2 regions of the Paenibacillus sp. FSL R5-0345 genome follow, and region 2 is predicted to be linked to the other one. Evidence: a T-box and tRNA genes for the amino acid it is inferred to sense, from the RefSeq annotation. Region 2 holds a T-box; the other holds one or more tRNA genes.
The links. A T-box is a leader RNA that pairs with one kind of tRNA and senses whether it is charged. The one in region 2 lies ahead of trpS (tryptophan--tRNA ligase), so its partner is inferred to be a tRNA-Trp.
Positions count from the first base shown of each region.

Region 1: it has a tRNA-Trp gene. The T-box ahead of trpS (tryptophan--tRNA ligase) is inferred to sense a tRNA for this amino acid. The anticodon was not compared.

Region 1 covers NZ_CP009281.1:5,835,204-5,843,101, forward strand. The annotation lists gene R50345_RS25615 (ABC transporter permease) at 1-84, opposite strand, end outside; gene R50345_RS25620 (ABC transporter permease) at 81-1,127, opposite strand; gene R50345_RS25625 (ABC transporter ATP-binding protein) at 1,120-2,682, opposite strand; gene R50345_RS25630 (BMP family ABC transporter substrate-binding protein) at 2,785-3,924, opposite strand; gene R50345_RS25635 (AraC family transcriptional regulator) at 4,251-5,000, shown strand; tRNA gene R50345_RS25640 (tRNA-Leu) at 5,150-5,228, opposite strand; tRNA gene R50345_RS25645 (tRNA-Cys) at 5,243-5,316, opposite strand; tRNA gene R50345_RS25650 (tRNA-Gly) at 5,329-5,403, opposite strand; tRNA gene R50345_RS25655 (tRNA-Gln) at 5,410-5,484, opposite strand; tRNA gene R50345_RS25660 (tRNA-His) at 5,504-5,579, opposite strand; tRNA gene R50345_RS25665 (tRNA-His) at 5,620-5,695, opposite strand; tRNA gene R50345_RS25670 (tRNA-Trp) at 5,732-5,805, opposite strand; tRNA gene R50345_RS25675 (tRNA-Tyr) at 5,812-5,897, opposite strand; tRNA gene R50345_RS25680 (tRNA-Thr) at 5,903-5,978, opposite strand; tRNA gene R50345_RS25685 (tRNA-Phe) at 5,999-6,074, opposite strand; tRNA gene R50345_RS25690 (tRNA-Asp) at 6,082-6,159, opposite strand; tRNA gene R50345_RS25695 (tRNA-Met) at 6,186-6,262, opposite strand; tRNA gene R50345_RS25700 (tRNA-Val) at 6,280-6,355, opposite strand; tRNA gene R50345_RS25705 (tRNA-Glu) at 6,411-6,485, opposite strand; tRNA gene R50345_RS25710 (tRNA-Ser) at 6,504-6,596, opposite strand; tRNA gene R50345_RS25715 (tRNA-Asn) at 6,600-6,675, opposite strand; rRNA gene R50345_RS25720 (23S ribosomal RNA) at 6,736-7,898, opposite strand, start outside.
Region 2 covers NZ_CP009281.1:2,926,385-2,934,282, reverse strand. The annotation lists gene R50345_RS12755 (sigma-70 family RNA polymerase sigma factor) at 1-23, opposite strand, end outside; gene R50345_RS12750 (winged helix-turn-helix transcriptional regulator) at 249-617, shown strand; gene R50345_RS12745 (hypothetical protein) at 766-1,191, opposite strand; T-box leader at 1,389-1,672, shown strand; gene trpS (tryptophan--tRNA ligase) at 1,774-2,769, shown strand; gene R50345_RS12735 (DUF4303 domain-containing protein) at 2,929-4,026, shown strand; gene R50345_RS12730 (aminopeptidase) at 4,089-5,321, opposite strand; gene R50345_RS12725 (hypothetical protein) at 5,490-5,837, opposite strand; gene R50345_RS12720 (VanZ family protein) at 6,027-7,124, shown strand; gene R50345_RS12715 (serine hydrolase domain-containing protein) at 7,213-7,898, shown strand, end outside.

The DNA of each region.
Region 1 (7,898 bases), 2.9 Mb from region 2:
CGCAGCGAATAGAATCGGTGTTGTCACTCGAAGGACAGAGAAAGCAAAGTCAGTCGTAAAAATCACATCAAACAAACTGTTCATGCTTCCTTCGCCTCCTTCAAGAGCATCCGATTTTTCCAGAACTTCAGGAATTGCTCAGCCGAAATCAGAAGAATGATAATTGCCTGTATGATAGAAATCATCTCAGAAGGTACATCAGACAGACGTGCCATCATATCGGCTCCGATCCGGATATATGCAAGGAACAATGCAGCACCGATTACGGATAGCGGATTATTCTTGGCTAACATCGCTACAAGAGCACCGTCTAAGCCATAGCCTGGTAACGAAGTCCATTGGAATCGGTTATACATCCCTAGCACTTCTACGGAACCACCCATCCCCGCAATAAAACCAGCAATCAAGTGAACCAGTATAATAACCTTCGCGGTCTTCATGCCTGAATAACGTGCAAAGTTCCGGTTGATGCCTGTCATACGCAGCTCGTATCCCCATTTAGTCTTGTATAGAAATAGATGCGCTGCAATAATAAGCACGATAACGATGATCAGTCCGGTATGAATACGAGTGCCAGGTACCATCTTACTCAGCAGTGCCGTTTTCTCGAATTTGTAGGATACATTGGCGAACGCTTTTGCATCACGTAAATGATAGTTCAGTAGATATAAACCTACTCCAAACAAAATATTATTGAACATCAAGGATGTAACCAGCTCATTGGCATTCCATTTGGCTTTGAGGATCCCGGGAATTGCAGAGAGCAGCGCCCCTACAATAGAACCCGCAGCAATAGCTACGATCGGATGCAGCCACCCGTCCAGCGTTAAATGAATAGCCAACACGGAGGTTACAACACCGGAGAAATAGAAAATTCCTTCAGCGCCCAAGTTGAACATATTCGCCCGGAATAACAAGGAAACTGCTAGCCCTGTGAACATGAGCGGAATAGCCATCTCAATGACGTTACCGATATGACCTTTACTGGATAACGGCTCAAATAGGAATATACCAATCGTCTTCACCGGCTGATTACTGACCAATGAGATGATCAGAAAAGCAATGGCGAGTGCAATAACGATTACCGCCGATGTTCGAATGTATTCAAAATATTTTACTTTAAACATGATTTACGGCCCTCCTGATGTGCTCCTCGTCCTGTCGATGAATCCCTAGCATATAAAGCCCTAATTCTTCTTCACTAACCTTAGAAGGCTCCTCGAAAAAGGCAACAATCTTTCCTTCATACATCACTAGTAGACTATCGCTGATCTCTAAGATCTCATTTAAATCTGCTGACACTAGCAAAATCGCACAATCGTCTGAGCGTAGCTCCAAAAGCTTCTGATGTATGAACTGCGCTGCGCCTATATCCACACCCCGTGTCGGCTGCTCTGCAATAAGCAGTTGCGGTTCAGTAGAACACTCTCTAGCTACGACAACTTTCTGCATGTTACCACCTGATAACATACCTATTGGCTGAGAAGGTCCAGAACAGCGGACTTTAAATTCCTCTACAAGTGATACGGCTAGCTTAGCAATTCGTGATCCATTCAAAAAAGGACCTTTATTCATTTCCTTTGTACGATACTGAGTGGACAGCAGATTATCCGCTATGCTCGCATCACTAGCTATCCCTTGATGCATCCGATCCTCTGGGATATAAGAAACACCCAACTTACGAATATCCAAAATATCCGATTCTCGAATATCCTTTCCCTTCACTAGCACAGAACCCTGGCTTGAAACCCCTCTTAAGCTCCCTGTAAGAGCCTCAATGAGCTGTGTCTGCCCGTTTCCTTCTACACCAGCAATCCCGACGATCTGTCCTCCGCGTACCGTAAAATTAATATCTGATAGCAACGCTTTGCCGTGTGCATCATTTACACCTAGACCTTGCACAGTGAGCACCGCCTCACCAATAGACAGAATCTCCTTGTCATATTTCAACACAACATCTCTACCCACCATGAGTCGGGAAATTTCTTGCTCCGTGACATCCTTCGTTTGGAAGACACCTTCACTACGTCCACTACGCATAATCGTAATTCTGTCGCAGATCGCTTTCACTTCTTTCAACTTGTGTGAAATAAACACAATCGTATGTCCCTGCTCTCTTAATTGCTTAAGCTCACGGAACAATTCTTCTGTTTCCTGTGGGGTTAACACCGCGGTCGGCTCATCTAGAACTAGGATTTTCGCACCACGCAGCAACGCCTTCAGGATCTCAACCTTTTGCTTCATACCAACCGTAAGATCCTCCACTTTTGCTTTTGGATCCACTGCCAGATTGTATTTTTTCGCAGTCTCTTCGGTCATGCGCACGGCTTCAGCATAATTGATGCCGACTCCCTTACGGGGCTCCATGCCCAGCACCATGTTCTCTGCTACCGTAAAAGAAGGAACCAGCATAAAATGCTGGTGAACCATACCGATCCCTCTATCAATGGCATCCTGAGCCGATTGCAGCTTCACTTTTTCTCCCTTGATATAGATCTCACCTTCACTAGGCTCTTCCATGCCGAACATGATCTTCATTAAAGTTGATTTACCCGCGCCGTTCTCGCCCGCAATCGCGTGAATTTCTCCCTCACGTAAAGAAAAATGCACGTCTTTATTTGCAACGACGCCATTGGGATACACCTTCGTAATTCCCCGCATTTCCAACAGAGCTTTGTTCATCGGTCTCAACGCCTTTCCACTTGGAGGTCTGCAAAAATATACAGCTGGAATTCTTCTAATAGAAGAATCTCCAACTGTAGGTTTATCACTTTATAGCTATACTTAAGGCTTAACTGCGTTACGAATGGCTTCTACTTCTGAGGTTTCCATTCCCATCGCGTTATCTACTGTAATTTCTTTATTGATCAGCTTTTGCTTCACTTCTTCAACTTTAGCCTGAAGATCCGCTGGGAAGACATTTTTATATATCTCATTCTCTGCAATGCCTACACCATCATCTACGAAGCTCAATACATCACGTTTACCCATTTCCAGCGTACCCTCTTGTAATTTCTTCACGGCACCCAGAATAGCACTATCAATCTTTTTAATAGAAGAAGTAACGATCAAGTTTGCTTTTTCGCTATCTGTTTCATTAAGTAACATCGCCTGATCAGAGTCTACGCCAATAGCATATTTCTTCTTCTCTTTAGCTGCATCAAAGATCCCAAGACCTGTACCCCCAGCTACGTTAAAAATAACATCCACACCGGAGTTATATTGAATCAGTGAAAGCTCCTTACCTTTAGCCGGGTTAACGAAATCACCAGCATACGATACAGCTACCTTCACATCAGGATCAACATATTGAGCGCCCTGAATGTAGCCAACCAAGAAAGCGTTAATCCCTGGAATATCCATACCGCCTACAAATCCGATCACATTCTCAGGATTAGCATTAGGCATATCGGATTGTGTAGCTAGCGCCGCTACAGCACCTGCTAGAAAAGATACTTCATTAGTCGCATAAGACATGTTGTACATGTTCTCTGGTGCTTCATCTATATCGGTATCATAGTTAATGAATTTTTTGTCTGGATATAATTCAGCCGTTGCATTAAACATCTCTGTAATTTCCGATCCGCCAGAAATAATAACATCCCAATCCTCAGCGGCGATATCGTTAAACGTAGGCTCCCATTTCGTTTTATCGACACCCATTTCTACAACCTTTGTTTCTGCACCCAGTTCATCCTTAACCTTTTGCAAACCGCTATTCGCAGAGTCAAAGAAAGATTTATCTCCAAGCGTTCCTGGAATCAGAAGCACAACTTTGAGTTTATCTCCTGAACTTGTTTCTCCACCTTCAGCTGCATTAGATCCTGCATTCGTGGAAGATCCATTACTCGACGTATTATTTCCACAAGCTGTGACCATTACCATTACTACTAGTAACAACAAAGAAAGAACTTTCTTATTCATTTTTCTATTCCCCCTATTTATAGTTGGTTAGTAATTTGAGAGATTCTCCTTCTTAGTCCGTTGTATATTTCACGATTTAGATGGAAACTCTCATATTTCATGTAACATTGTCAAAATTTTAATGATTTTAACGAATACACTCAAAAATAGAGAGAAAATTATAATTTTTACGAATAATCCGACTAATTTCCGAACGAGATGGCCAGTCAGGTTGCTAATCTTCGGATTTATTGATACGATCATATCAAATATTAATGAAAATAATTATATGATTTCGGTCATAATTTTGTACGATTCGGCTAAAACATAATTATTGGAGGCTCATCATGGATCGTGTTCTATATATTGTAAATGCAGCACATGAGGTTAATACCTATATTCCACCACACCAGCATGAATGTTATGAACTAGTCTATTATTTAAACGGATTAGGAACTACCAATGTAGGTTCGCGAAGTTATCATTTTCGTTCTTCTTCATTCGCGCTAATACCACCCAATCATAAACATGACGAGAATCATCGCGAAGACGCTACTATACTATTTGTAGGCTTCCATTCAAATCACCCGAATATGGAGAATTTGCAAGGCGTATATGAAGATGATAAAGACCATACTGTTCTACAGATCTTGCTTCGAATGAAAGCAGAGTTTACGCGCAAACAAGATGGATTCTCTGAACTATTGAACCTTCAAATGAGCGAAATCACTGTTCATCTGATACGGCTTCTTAGCGCCTCTGGGTTTCAATCGCCAACGGAAGACAGAGTCCAATATGTTCTAAACTATATGAATGAGCATTACCGCCATAAGCTATCGGTCGCAACACTCTCTGAGATGTCTGGATACAGCTATGATCGTTTCCGCCATTTATTTAAAGAGCGATTCGGCTCTTCACCTCTTCGCTATCTACTATTGAAACGTCTGGATTATGCAAAGTCTCTCTTACAACATACCCAAATGCATATCTCAGAAGTATCCGCTGCTGCTGGGTTTGTCAATGATGCTCAATTCTGCAATATGTTTAAACGTGAAGTTGGTCTCACACCGCGGGCATTCCGACTAAGCAGTCAATAAAATTACAATTCAATTCACTCCGCTTCACATAAAAAAGCCGTTGAATTAGAAGTGTCTCTAATACAACGGCTTAAGAATAAAAGTTCATAGACAAAGAAAAAAGGTTTGTAAAGTTGCTTATACAAGCGACTTTACAAACCTTTTTGATATACCGGCGAGAGGACTCGAACCTCCACGGTTTCCCTCTCGATTTTGAGTCGAGCGCGTCTGCCATTCCGCCACGCCGGCACATATGAAATTAATGGAGGCGCCACCCAGATTTGAACTGGGGATAAAGCTTTTGCAGAGCTTTGCCTTACCACTTGGCTATGGCGCCATATGAAAACATTGGAGCGGACGACGGGAATCGAACCCGCGACCCTCGCCTTGGCAAGGCGATGCTCTACCGCTGAGCCACGTCCGCATAAAATGGCTGGGGATATAGGATTTGAACCTATGCATGACGGAGTCAAAGTCCGTTGCCTTACCGCTTGGCTAATCCCCAATAACATTTTAAAGTAAAATGGGGCGACTGATGGGTCTCGAACCCACGAATGCCGGAACCACAATCCGGTGCGTTAACCCCTTCGCCACAGTCGCCATATTAAACTGAATTTGTTGCTGTTCTTCTTAAAGTAAATGGGGCGACCGATGGGACTTGAACCCACGAATGCCGGATCCACAAACCGGTGCGTTAACCCCTTCGCCACGACCGCCATATTAAACTTTAGAGAAAGACTCTGGATAAAGATTGGCAGGGGCAGCAGGAATTGAACCCACACCAACGGTTTTGGAGACCGTTGTTCTACCTTTAAACTATGCCCCTAAAAAATGGTGGGGGATGATGGATTCGAACCACCGAACACGTGAGTGAGCAGATTTACAGTCTGATGCGTTTGGCCACTTCGCTAATCCCCCAAAGATGGTGCCGGCGAGAGGACTTGAACCCCCAACCTACTGATTACAAGTCAGTTGCTCTACCAATTGAGCTACACCGGCATATTAAGTTGTATACTACATGGTGGCTCGAGACGGATTCGAACCGCCGACACGAGGATTTTCAGTCCTCTGCTCTACCGACTGAGCTATCGAGCCAAGAAAATGGCGGAACCGACGAGATTCGAACTCGCGATCTCCTGCGTGACAGGCAGGCATGTTAGGCCAACTACACCACGGTTCCAAAAGATATAATTACTTGATGAAAATTGGTTGCGGGGGCAGGATTTGAACCTGCGGCCTTCGGGTTATGAGCCCGACGAGCTACCGGGCTGCTCCACCCCGCGTCGTTCTTAAATGAATATGGTGGAGGCTGAGGGGATCGAACCCCCGACCCTCTGCTTGTAAGGCAGATGCTCTCCCAGCTGAGCTAAGCCTCCGTAAACAACAATTGTTATTGTACCAAAGTCCACTATACAAAATCAAGTGAAAATTTGGTGACCCGTATGGGATTCGAACCCATGTTACCTCCGTGAAAGGGAGGTGTCTTAACCCCTTGACCAACGGGCCATACTAATTAAAAATTTGTGGCGGAGAGAGAGGGATTCGAACCCTCGAGACGCTTGTGGCGCCTACACGATTTCCAATCGTGCTCCTTCGGCCAAACTCGGACACCTCTCCATATGGCTCCCCGAACAGGACTCGAACCTGTGACAACTCGATTAACAGTCGAGTGCTCTACCAACTGAGCTATCAGGGAATATTCATACCAGGCTTGATGCCTGAAAACTGAATCCGAATTGAATTTGCATTTTAAGTATAGGATAAGCCCTCGACCGATTAGTATTGGTCAGCTCCATGCATTACTGCACTTCCACCTCCAACCTATCTACCTCGTCGTCTTCAAGGGGTCTTACTAATTGGGAAATCTCATCTTGAGGGGGGCTTCACGCTTAGATGCTTTCAGCGCTTATCCCGTCCGTACGTAGCTACCCAGCCATGCTTCTGGCGAAACAACTGGTGCACCAGCGGTACGTCCATCCCGGTCCTCTCGTACTAAGGACAGCTCCTCTCAAATTTCCTGCGCCCACGACAGATAGGGACCGAACTGTCTCACGACGTTCTGAACCCAGCTCGCGTACCGCTTTAATGGGCGAACAGCCCAACCCTTGGGACCTACTTCAGCCCCAGGATGCGATGAGCCGACATCGAGGTGCCAAACCTCCCCGTCGATGTGGACTCTTGGGGGAGATAAGCCTGTTATCCCCAGGGTAGCTTTTATCCGTTGAGCGATGGCCCTTCCATGCGGTACCACCGGATCACTAAGTCCGACTTTCGTCCCTGCTCGACTTGTAGGTCTCGCAGTCAAGCTCCCTTATGCCTTTGCACTCTTCGAATGATTTCCAACCATTCTGAGGGAACCTTGGAACGCCTCCGTTACTCTTTAGGAGGCGACCGCCCCAGTCAAACTGCCCGCCTGACACGGTCCCCGTACCCGGTAAGGGCACTAGGTTAGAACCTAGATACGATCAGGGTGGTATCCCAACGGCGCCTCCACCGAAGCTTGCGCTCCGATTTCTACGGCTCCCACCTATCCTGTACAGATCGTACCCAAATTCAATATCAAGCTGCAGTAAAGCTCCATGGGGTCTTTCCGTCTTGTCGCGGGTAACCTGCATCTTCACAGGTATTAAAATTTCACCGGATCTCTCGTTGAGACAGCGCCCAAGTCGTTACGCCATTCGTGCGGGTCAGAATTTACCTGACAAGGAATTTCGCTACCTTAGGACCGTTATAGTTACGGCCGCCGTTTACTGGGGCTTCGGTTCATAGCTTCGGGTTACCCCTAACCACTCCCCTTAACCTTCCAGCACCGGGCAGGCGTCAGCCCGTATACTTCGCCTTGCGGCTTCGCACAGACCTGTGTTTTTGCTAAACAGTCGCTTGGGCCTTTTCACTGCGGCCCCCTCGTGCTATTCACAC
Region 2 (7,898 bases):
ATTTCTGCATTAGTCATTGACATATCCTTCCTTATCCCCCTCTCCTAAACCTCTCATAGATTAAGACGGGGAGCGTATCGAAACGGTTTTATTTGTATTAACTTTTTTTGAGGCTGAGCACTTTAAGATTATAACATTCTATAAAAAATGAACGATAAATGTTATGATAGATAAAATAGGACATAATCAATAGTACGCACTTAAAAGTACCATAGGCACTAAAAAGTACCTATGCATTGGAGGATATTATGACAACGATTAAGAAAAAATACAATATTTCCGTTGAGGCTACACTCGAAGTTATTGGAGGAAAATGGAAGTGTGTGATTCTCTGTCATTTAACTCATGGTAAAAAACGCACATCAGAATTAAAACAATTGATGCCGGGGATTACTCAAAAGATGTTAACACAACAGCTTCGAGAGTTGGAAGCCGATGGAATCATCAACCGGATCGTATACAATCAGGTTCCACCAAAAGTGGAATATGAACTTAGTGAATATGGTAATAGTCTAAGCGACATTTTAACTTCGCTCTGTAACTGGGGAGAACAACATATCATTAAGCAGTACGGTGATAAATATGCTGTTTTAGAGGATAACATTTTAAATAAATAACGAGAGAAACCATAACTTCAATCTTCTAAGAACCCCTTCCTTATTGGTTGGAGTTTGCTTGATATTTATGCTGCAAAAGTTGAGGTTTTAATTATACGCCCATGAAAAAAAGGACAGCTAAATCAGATCGATTTAACTGTCCCGTAACTTAAATTACGCCATCTCCTCCTATAGCAGTTGCTGTGAATGATATGGGTCCAAATAGATTGATAGGCAAGTTGCTATCATTTTGAATTACCAATTCATAGTTATGGATTCCAATATAAGGACCATCAACCCACTGAACATTTAATTGAATATCAGTAGTTGTAGTAAAACGAAAAAAGGATCTATAAATATCGACTCCAGCACGTCGGATTAAAACAAGAAATTGGCTGTTAGCAAGTGCAGTAAGACTAAAACTACCATTTAACTCGACTCTGCTGGAGAAAGAGGCCGGATTAGCCGGACTAATATTTACTTGCGCTGTGGCTAGACCCGCTCCAGCTCCAGGAATCCCTGCAACCGTTATAGCAGTAGTAAACGGGTCTAACGGGATTTTTGCCTGTGACCCATAACTTATAATTGTCGCCATTTTTAATCACTCCATTTCAAGGTTATAGAATAGTATATTGTGAATCCGCAATGATAGATTGGACTTAATTCCTGATGATTATATACATTTAAGTTATACTTTTACTAGATTATAAAACCTAGATACTTCGAATATCATCCTCTAATTTCCACCTATTGACAAACTCACTTATCAGAATTACAATTACCCAAATATCATGAACAACGTTGAAAAAGGGTAAGTAGACAAATGAACATGGACTTCAGAGAGCCGGTGGTTGCTGCGAACCGGTGTCCAGCGTTTGATCGAATGGCCTTTAGAGTTGCTCTTCCGAACCATCTAACTAGATGCTGTAGGAGAAGCCGGGGTTCCCGCCGTTATCAAGGGACCTGTATCTAGATTGTTTTTAACACTCTCCGTACAGGTAAGAGAAGATCGTAATGCTAACGAAACTTGGTGGCGCGATCAATTAAGGTGGTACCACGACAACTTCGTCCTTATTGGATGAGGTTTTTTTGTCATTTAAGGAGGTGATGGCCATGGATGATGGCTGGTGGTGGCGATTCAATGTTAATCAAAAGCGACAAAACAGGAGGAATTTAAATGATAAAAGAACGTGTATTAACTGGAGATCGAGTGACCGGAAAGCTGCACCTTGGCCATTACGTGGGCAGCTTGCAGAACCGAGTGGCTCTACAGGAGCAATATGATACTTTTGTGTTTCTAGCAGATATTCAAGCCCTAACGACTCACTTTGATCGGCCTCAACTACTGGGTCAAAACTTGAATGAAATCACACTCGACTATTTATCAGCGGGTATAGATCCAGATAAAGCCACTATATTCATTCAATCTATGATTCCAGAGATTGCCGAACTGACTGTTCTGTTCTCCATGTTCGTCACTGTGAATTCTTTGCGGCACAATCCTACCATTAAAGCCGAATCGAAAAATTCCAGCTTAGATGAACTATACTATGGTTTTCTTGGGTATCCAGTAAGCCAGACTGCCGATATAACCTTTTGTAAAGCGACGATTATTCCTGTAGGCGAAGACCAGCTTCCCCATCTGGAGTTGACCCGCAAAATCGTACGTAGATTCAACGAGCTGTACAGCCCCATCCTTGTGGAGCCGAGAGCGCTTATCAGCGAGACCCCAAGACTAGTGGGAACAGACGGCAATGCAAAAATGAGCAAAAGCTTAGGTAATGCCATCGAGCTGGACTCCACGAAGGAAGAGATCACCTTCAAAATCCGCAAAGCCACAACTGATCCAGCCCGTGTTCATAAAAATGATCCTGGGCATCCAGATATTTGTCCCATTTATGCTTATCATCGCGCTTTTCGTTCCCACGGCGCCAGTGAAATTCACGAGAGCTGCGAAAATGGCTGTATAAGTTGTTCTGCCTGTAAGCAGCTTATCACGACAGCTCTAGACCAATTAATTGAACCGATGCGTGAGCGGCGCTCCTATTATGCAGCCAGACCCAAGGTTGTTAAGGATATCTTATTATCCGGAACTAAACGTGCCCGCAACATTGCTCAAGAAACGATGTCCGAAGTACGCGAGGCCATGGGCCTTAATTATTTTTCAAAATAAATCTGATCCGTATGGGCAATAAAAAAACGCTGGACTCTCTATTGGAGAGAGCTCCGGCGTTTTTTTAGATCCAGCGTCACATTGGACAGCGGCTCTTAGAGGAAAAAAGAAGAAATTGTCGAATCATTCATTTAAATCATAGTAGAAAGAAGAATGGACATGAATACATTTTATTCACAGCTTGGACGTGTGCTTGAAGAGAGAACTCCGTTCCACCAAGAAGGTTACTATCTTTTATATGATGGAAACAGAGCAAAATTTAGTCCCACTAAACCTAATCATATCGAAATTGTTACAGCTGAAAGTTTTGTAAATACTCTCGTTAAGAACAGTAAAGCAGTCATTTCTTCTTTCGCGAGTGGACCTGACAATAAAGATGTCTATGTTTTTAATCTTCAAGCTGATGAGTTTTATAACATCAACATTTATCTAAATACCCTTGAAGGTTTCCAGCGAGCTTTAGAGAGAAATCCAAAGGATCGAGATGAACGTTCAATAAACTGGTTGAAATATAATCAGGGGGATTTTCGGTACCACTTATGGCTTGAAGACGATAAGATCGTGAATTATTTTACCCAACTAGCAGATCTGACAACTTATCCAGAAGAAGATTTTCTCTTTAACACGGAGGATCAACCTATCATCGCCTTTGAAGCAGGGATTATTAAAATGGGGTATTATCTGCTGACGCTAAAAGCAATGCAGCGTTTGATCACTGAGGGTGAGCTTCAGTCATTAAATACAACTGAAGACTTTATTGCCTTTGCCTCCACAGGGAACAATGACTTAGATTACAGTATTGTGATGCCAAAAACCATCGAACCTGCTTTATTCGCAAAGATTTTCCCATTTGATCATGCAAAAGATTTACAATTTCGAGAGCTGATGTTGCAGAATCAACATTTCTCAGTCACTGAATATTTAGATTATTGGACCGACGCAGTTCTTAGCAGCTACAGTGACACGATTCCATATATTTACGGGAAGTCTGACCTAGAAGTGTTCATACAAATGGAGCATCTTGGAAATGCACTGGCTCAGGAATGCATCCAACGTTTAAATCCCTTAATAGATTTGGAGATCATTGAAATTGAGAATTATTACTTCATTTATTACTATATAGAAGCGCTGCATTTTGCAGGACCGCTAACAGAGGAACAACTTGATGATTGTAAGCAGCTAGCAAACCGCATGAATGAAAGAGGCGAAGATCTGGAAGACGCTTTGCGCGAAATAAACGCTGTAATAAATTTATAAATATTCTCAAAAGAAAAGGCCGTAACCCTCCCCCAAAGGGATCATTACGGCCTTATTTTCACTTACAGCACCCAATTTCCCCTACGGAATACCGGTTCAATCGTACCATCCGCCAGTTCTCCATCAATATCCAGTTCTGCCGAACCGATCATAAAATCGACATGTGTTAAGCTGACATTAGCACCTCGTGCGACAAGCTCTTGATTCGTAAGCTTTGTGCCGCCTTCAATATTGACAGGATAGGCACTTCCCAACGCGAAATGGCAGGAGGCATTCTCATCAATCCCTGTATTGTAGAAAATTCGGTTCAAGCGAGAGATTGGAGAATCATGCTGCACTAAAGCCACTTCTCCTAAATAGGATGCACCTTCATCCGTTGCCAGCAGCGAAGTCAGATGCTCACGTCCAGATTCAGCTTCATATGCTACTACTTTTCCATCTTTAAAGGTGAATGAAAGACCTTCTACCAAACGTCCATTCAGATTCAAAGGGAGTGTACTTCTAACTGTACCATTCACACCTGTACGATGGGGCATCGAATAGATTTCTTCGGTTGGCATATTTGCCACGAAATACACACCTTTATCATTCTCTCCACCGCCTCCGCGCCACAGATGACCTTCCGGAAGCTCCACATGTAGGTCCGTTCCCGGTGCACGGTAATGCAGGCTTTTATAACGCTTAGCGTTCATTCTATCCTGACTCTCTTTTAAATGACCGATATGTTCTCTCCACGCGGCAACAGGATCCTCGCTACCTACACGATTCATCTGGAATACGGCTTCCCACATCGCTTCTACTCGATCTTCCTCAGGGAGATCGGCAAACACTTTGTTTGCCCAAGCACGCGTCGGAGCCTTAACGAGAGACCAGCTGATTTTGCTATTGCGGGTATATTTGGAGTAGTTTTTGCGAGCAACAGCTGCCGCTTTAACTGCTCTTGATACTTTGGAAGAATCAATACCATTGAACAATTCCGGATCAGGTACTTTAATATGTAAGATGGCGCCGTTCTCTTCCGCAAACTTCTCCATCATTTCTGCTTGCCACTGTGGATAATAATCAAAGGAATCTTCCGGAGCTTTTTCATAACGAATCCGTGTAGTCGCTTCATCGTCCCATTCAACAATTACATATTTAGCACCTGCTTCATAGGCTTTACCTACAATCAAGCGAGTAAGCTCAGCAGTTTCAATAGGCGCATGCACCATTAAGACTTGTCCAGGCTGTACATTTACCCCAACCTTTACAACCAGGTTCGCATATTTCTCTAACATGACATCAAAATCTTTCATGAATTCTCTTCCTCCATCTCTATGGTTGCTTTACTGTCGCACCAAAGCACCGGAGCTCCTTAACAGCAGACGGTCAGCTTCACTTCTTATTTTAACGCAAAATGCTAAGAGTTGCGATTCGTTATAAGAAAGCGGCCCCCATGAAGGGAACCGCTCACGTAAAAATCCTTATTTTTTATCCACCTGCAGCAAAGTTACGGTCTTTAAAGAATAGGTATGCATAATCTTGTCTTCAGAGATTACGTTAAGCTTGGTCAAACTTGCTACCTTCGCTGGGTCTGATTTAGAGAGCATACGCCACACTTCAGGGTCTGATAAGGTTTCATAAAGCTTCAGATCATCATATTCTTTGCGGTTCTGCATCACTAGCTTCACCTTGTAGCTTCCAATTTCAGTCTCAGTTGCCCCCTGCTCACTACAATAGCTTAGAATTTCCTGGCGAAGCTCCCCCAGTTCTTTTTCGATTTCCTTTTGTTTTTGCTTCAGACGATAATACTGCTGTACCTTTTTCTCCATCACTTCACGCTCCTCTATAAACATATGTATGCCGGAAGCGCTAAATAAATAAGTTGAGTTCCCTATCATAAAATTTTATAATGAGCCGGGAACGCTAGTTTGCAGCAGACTCCTTTTCTTCCACAAAAACAATGATTCGGCAGGTGACTTATGTTTCATTCTTACTTTTTCCCAATTTCTTATGCCTTTATGATGTTTCCTATAGCGGCATTGATCTTCACGCTCCCTTTTCTAATCGTTCAATACCGTAGACACGGCTACATTCATAAGCTTAGAGCTTTAATCCTATACTTACTCTTGCTCTATCTGATGAACGCTTATTTTCTCGTATTGCTTCCGATGCCTTCCTCAAGACATAATATGACGCCTTCAGGGAGTATCATGCAGCTCATCCCTCTTCAGTTCATACAAGATATTATAGACGGCTCTAAGATCATACCTGATCAGATTTCAACGTATTGGTCTTTACTACGAGAGCCCGCTTTTTTACAGGTGATATTTAACATCGCTCTGACAGTGCCGTTTGGATTGTTTCTGGGCTACTATTTTCGAACGCGCTGGGGAATGTGTATTCTCTTGTCTTTCATGCTTTCGTTATCTTTTGAGGTCACTCAGGTTACAGGCATCTACGGCTTTTTTGATCATCCCTACCGTCTATTTGATGTCGATGATCTTATTACCAACACGCTGGGAGGGATCTTTGGATTCCGAATTGCTATCTGGATAAACGGGTTACTGCCACGCATAGAACAACTGGATACGAATATCGATCGTTCCGCCAAAAGAGTCTCCTATACCCGCAGAGGGATTGCTTTTTTCATCGATAGTATGGTGTGGATCATTGGGTTTGGTGTACTTTATGGATTCGATATAAAAAGTGCTTTCTGGATTGTAACAGGGATGTACTTCATCCTGATTCCAGCTTTCACCGGTGGGCGGACCTTAGGCAAATGGATTGTACGGATTCGGGTAACGAACAGTGGTAATCGGGCTTCTTTCTGGGCGCTTATGATCCGATATGGTCTGTTATATTGGGTAATCCTTGGACTTCACGCTATTGTTATCGATTCTGATGTGACGGGGCTTCTATCTTCACCATTGAGAACGGTAGCTTATCTCTTTGTTCTACTGGTCGATTTAGCTTTCTTTATTCATTTAATCATTAAGGTATTCAAAAAAGATGACCAGCTAATCTATGAGAAATTAAGCCGAACCTCGCATGTGATTTCATGGCCAGAGAAAAGACCGCATACCGATGCCTCAATCAGTAGTTCTATAGAGAATTGAAAAATCCTCCCTTATATCTAGTATTTATACCATGGAATTTATTATAAAATAGGAAGGTACGGATTCTCAAAATTTAGGAGATGAATGAATGGAAACTACAAGTAGCTTGCAGTTGTCTAGAAGTCTTCCAGAAGAGCAGGGCATTTCATCAGCCGCAATTTCCAGCTTTATTGATGCAGTAGAGGCGCAAAGCTTAGGTCTGCACAGCTTTATGCTCCTTCGTCATGGATATGTAATCTCGGAAGGCTGGTGGTCTCCTTATAAGCCCGACCTTCCGCATATGCTTTTTTCCCTGAGCAAAAGCTTCACTTCAACTGCTATCGGTTTTGCTGTGACAGAGAAACTCATCACTCTTGATGATTCGGTTATTTCGTTCTTTCCTGAGGATTCACCTGAGGAGATTACAAGCAATTTATCCAAAATGAGCATTAAGCATCTATTGATAATGGGTACAGGACAAGTCGTGGACACGATGGATCCCCTTAAACAAAGTGCGGACGGGAATTGGGTGAAAGCCTTCTTCACGGTCCCTGTAGAAAAAGAACCTGGAACGCATTTTCTCTATAATACCGGCGCTACTTACATGCTATCTGCGATTATTCAAAAGGTCACCGGACAAACGCTGCTTGAATACTTAGAACCACGTCTCTTCACGCCTCTTGGTATCCGTAGTGCCACTTGGGAATCCTGTCCCCGTGGAATTAACACTGGCGGATACGGTTTAAACATAACCACAGAGGATATCGCTAAATTCGGCCAGCTCTTCTTACAGAA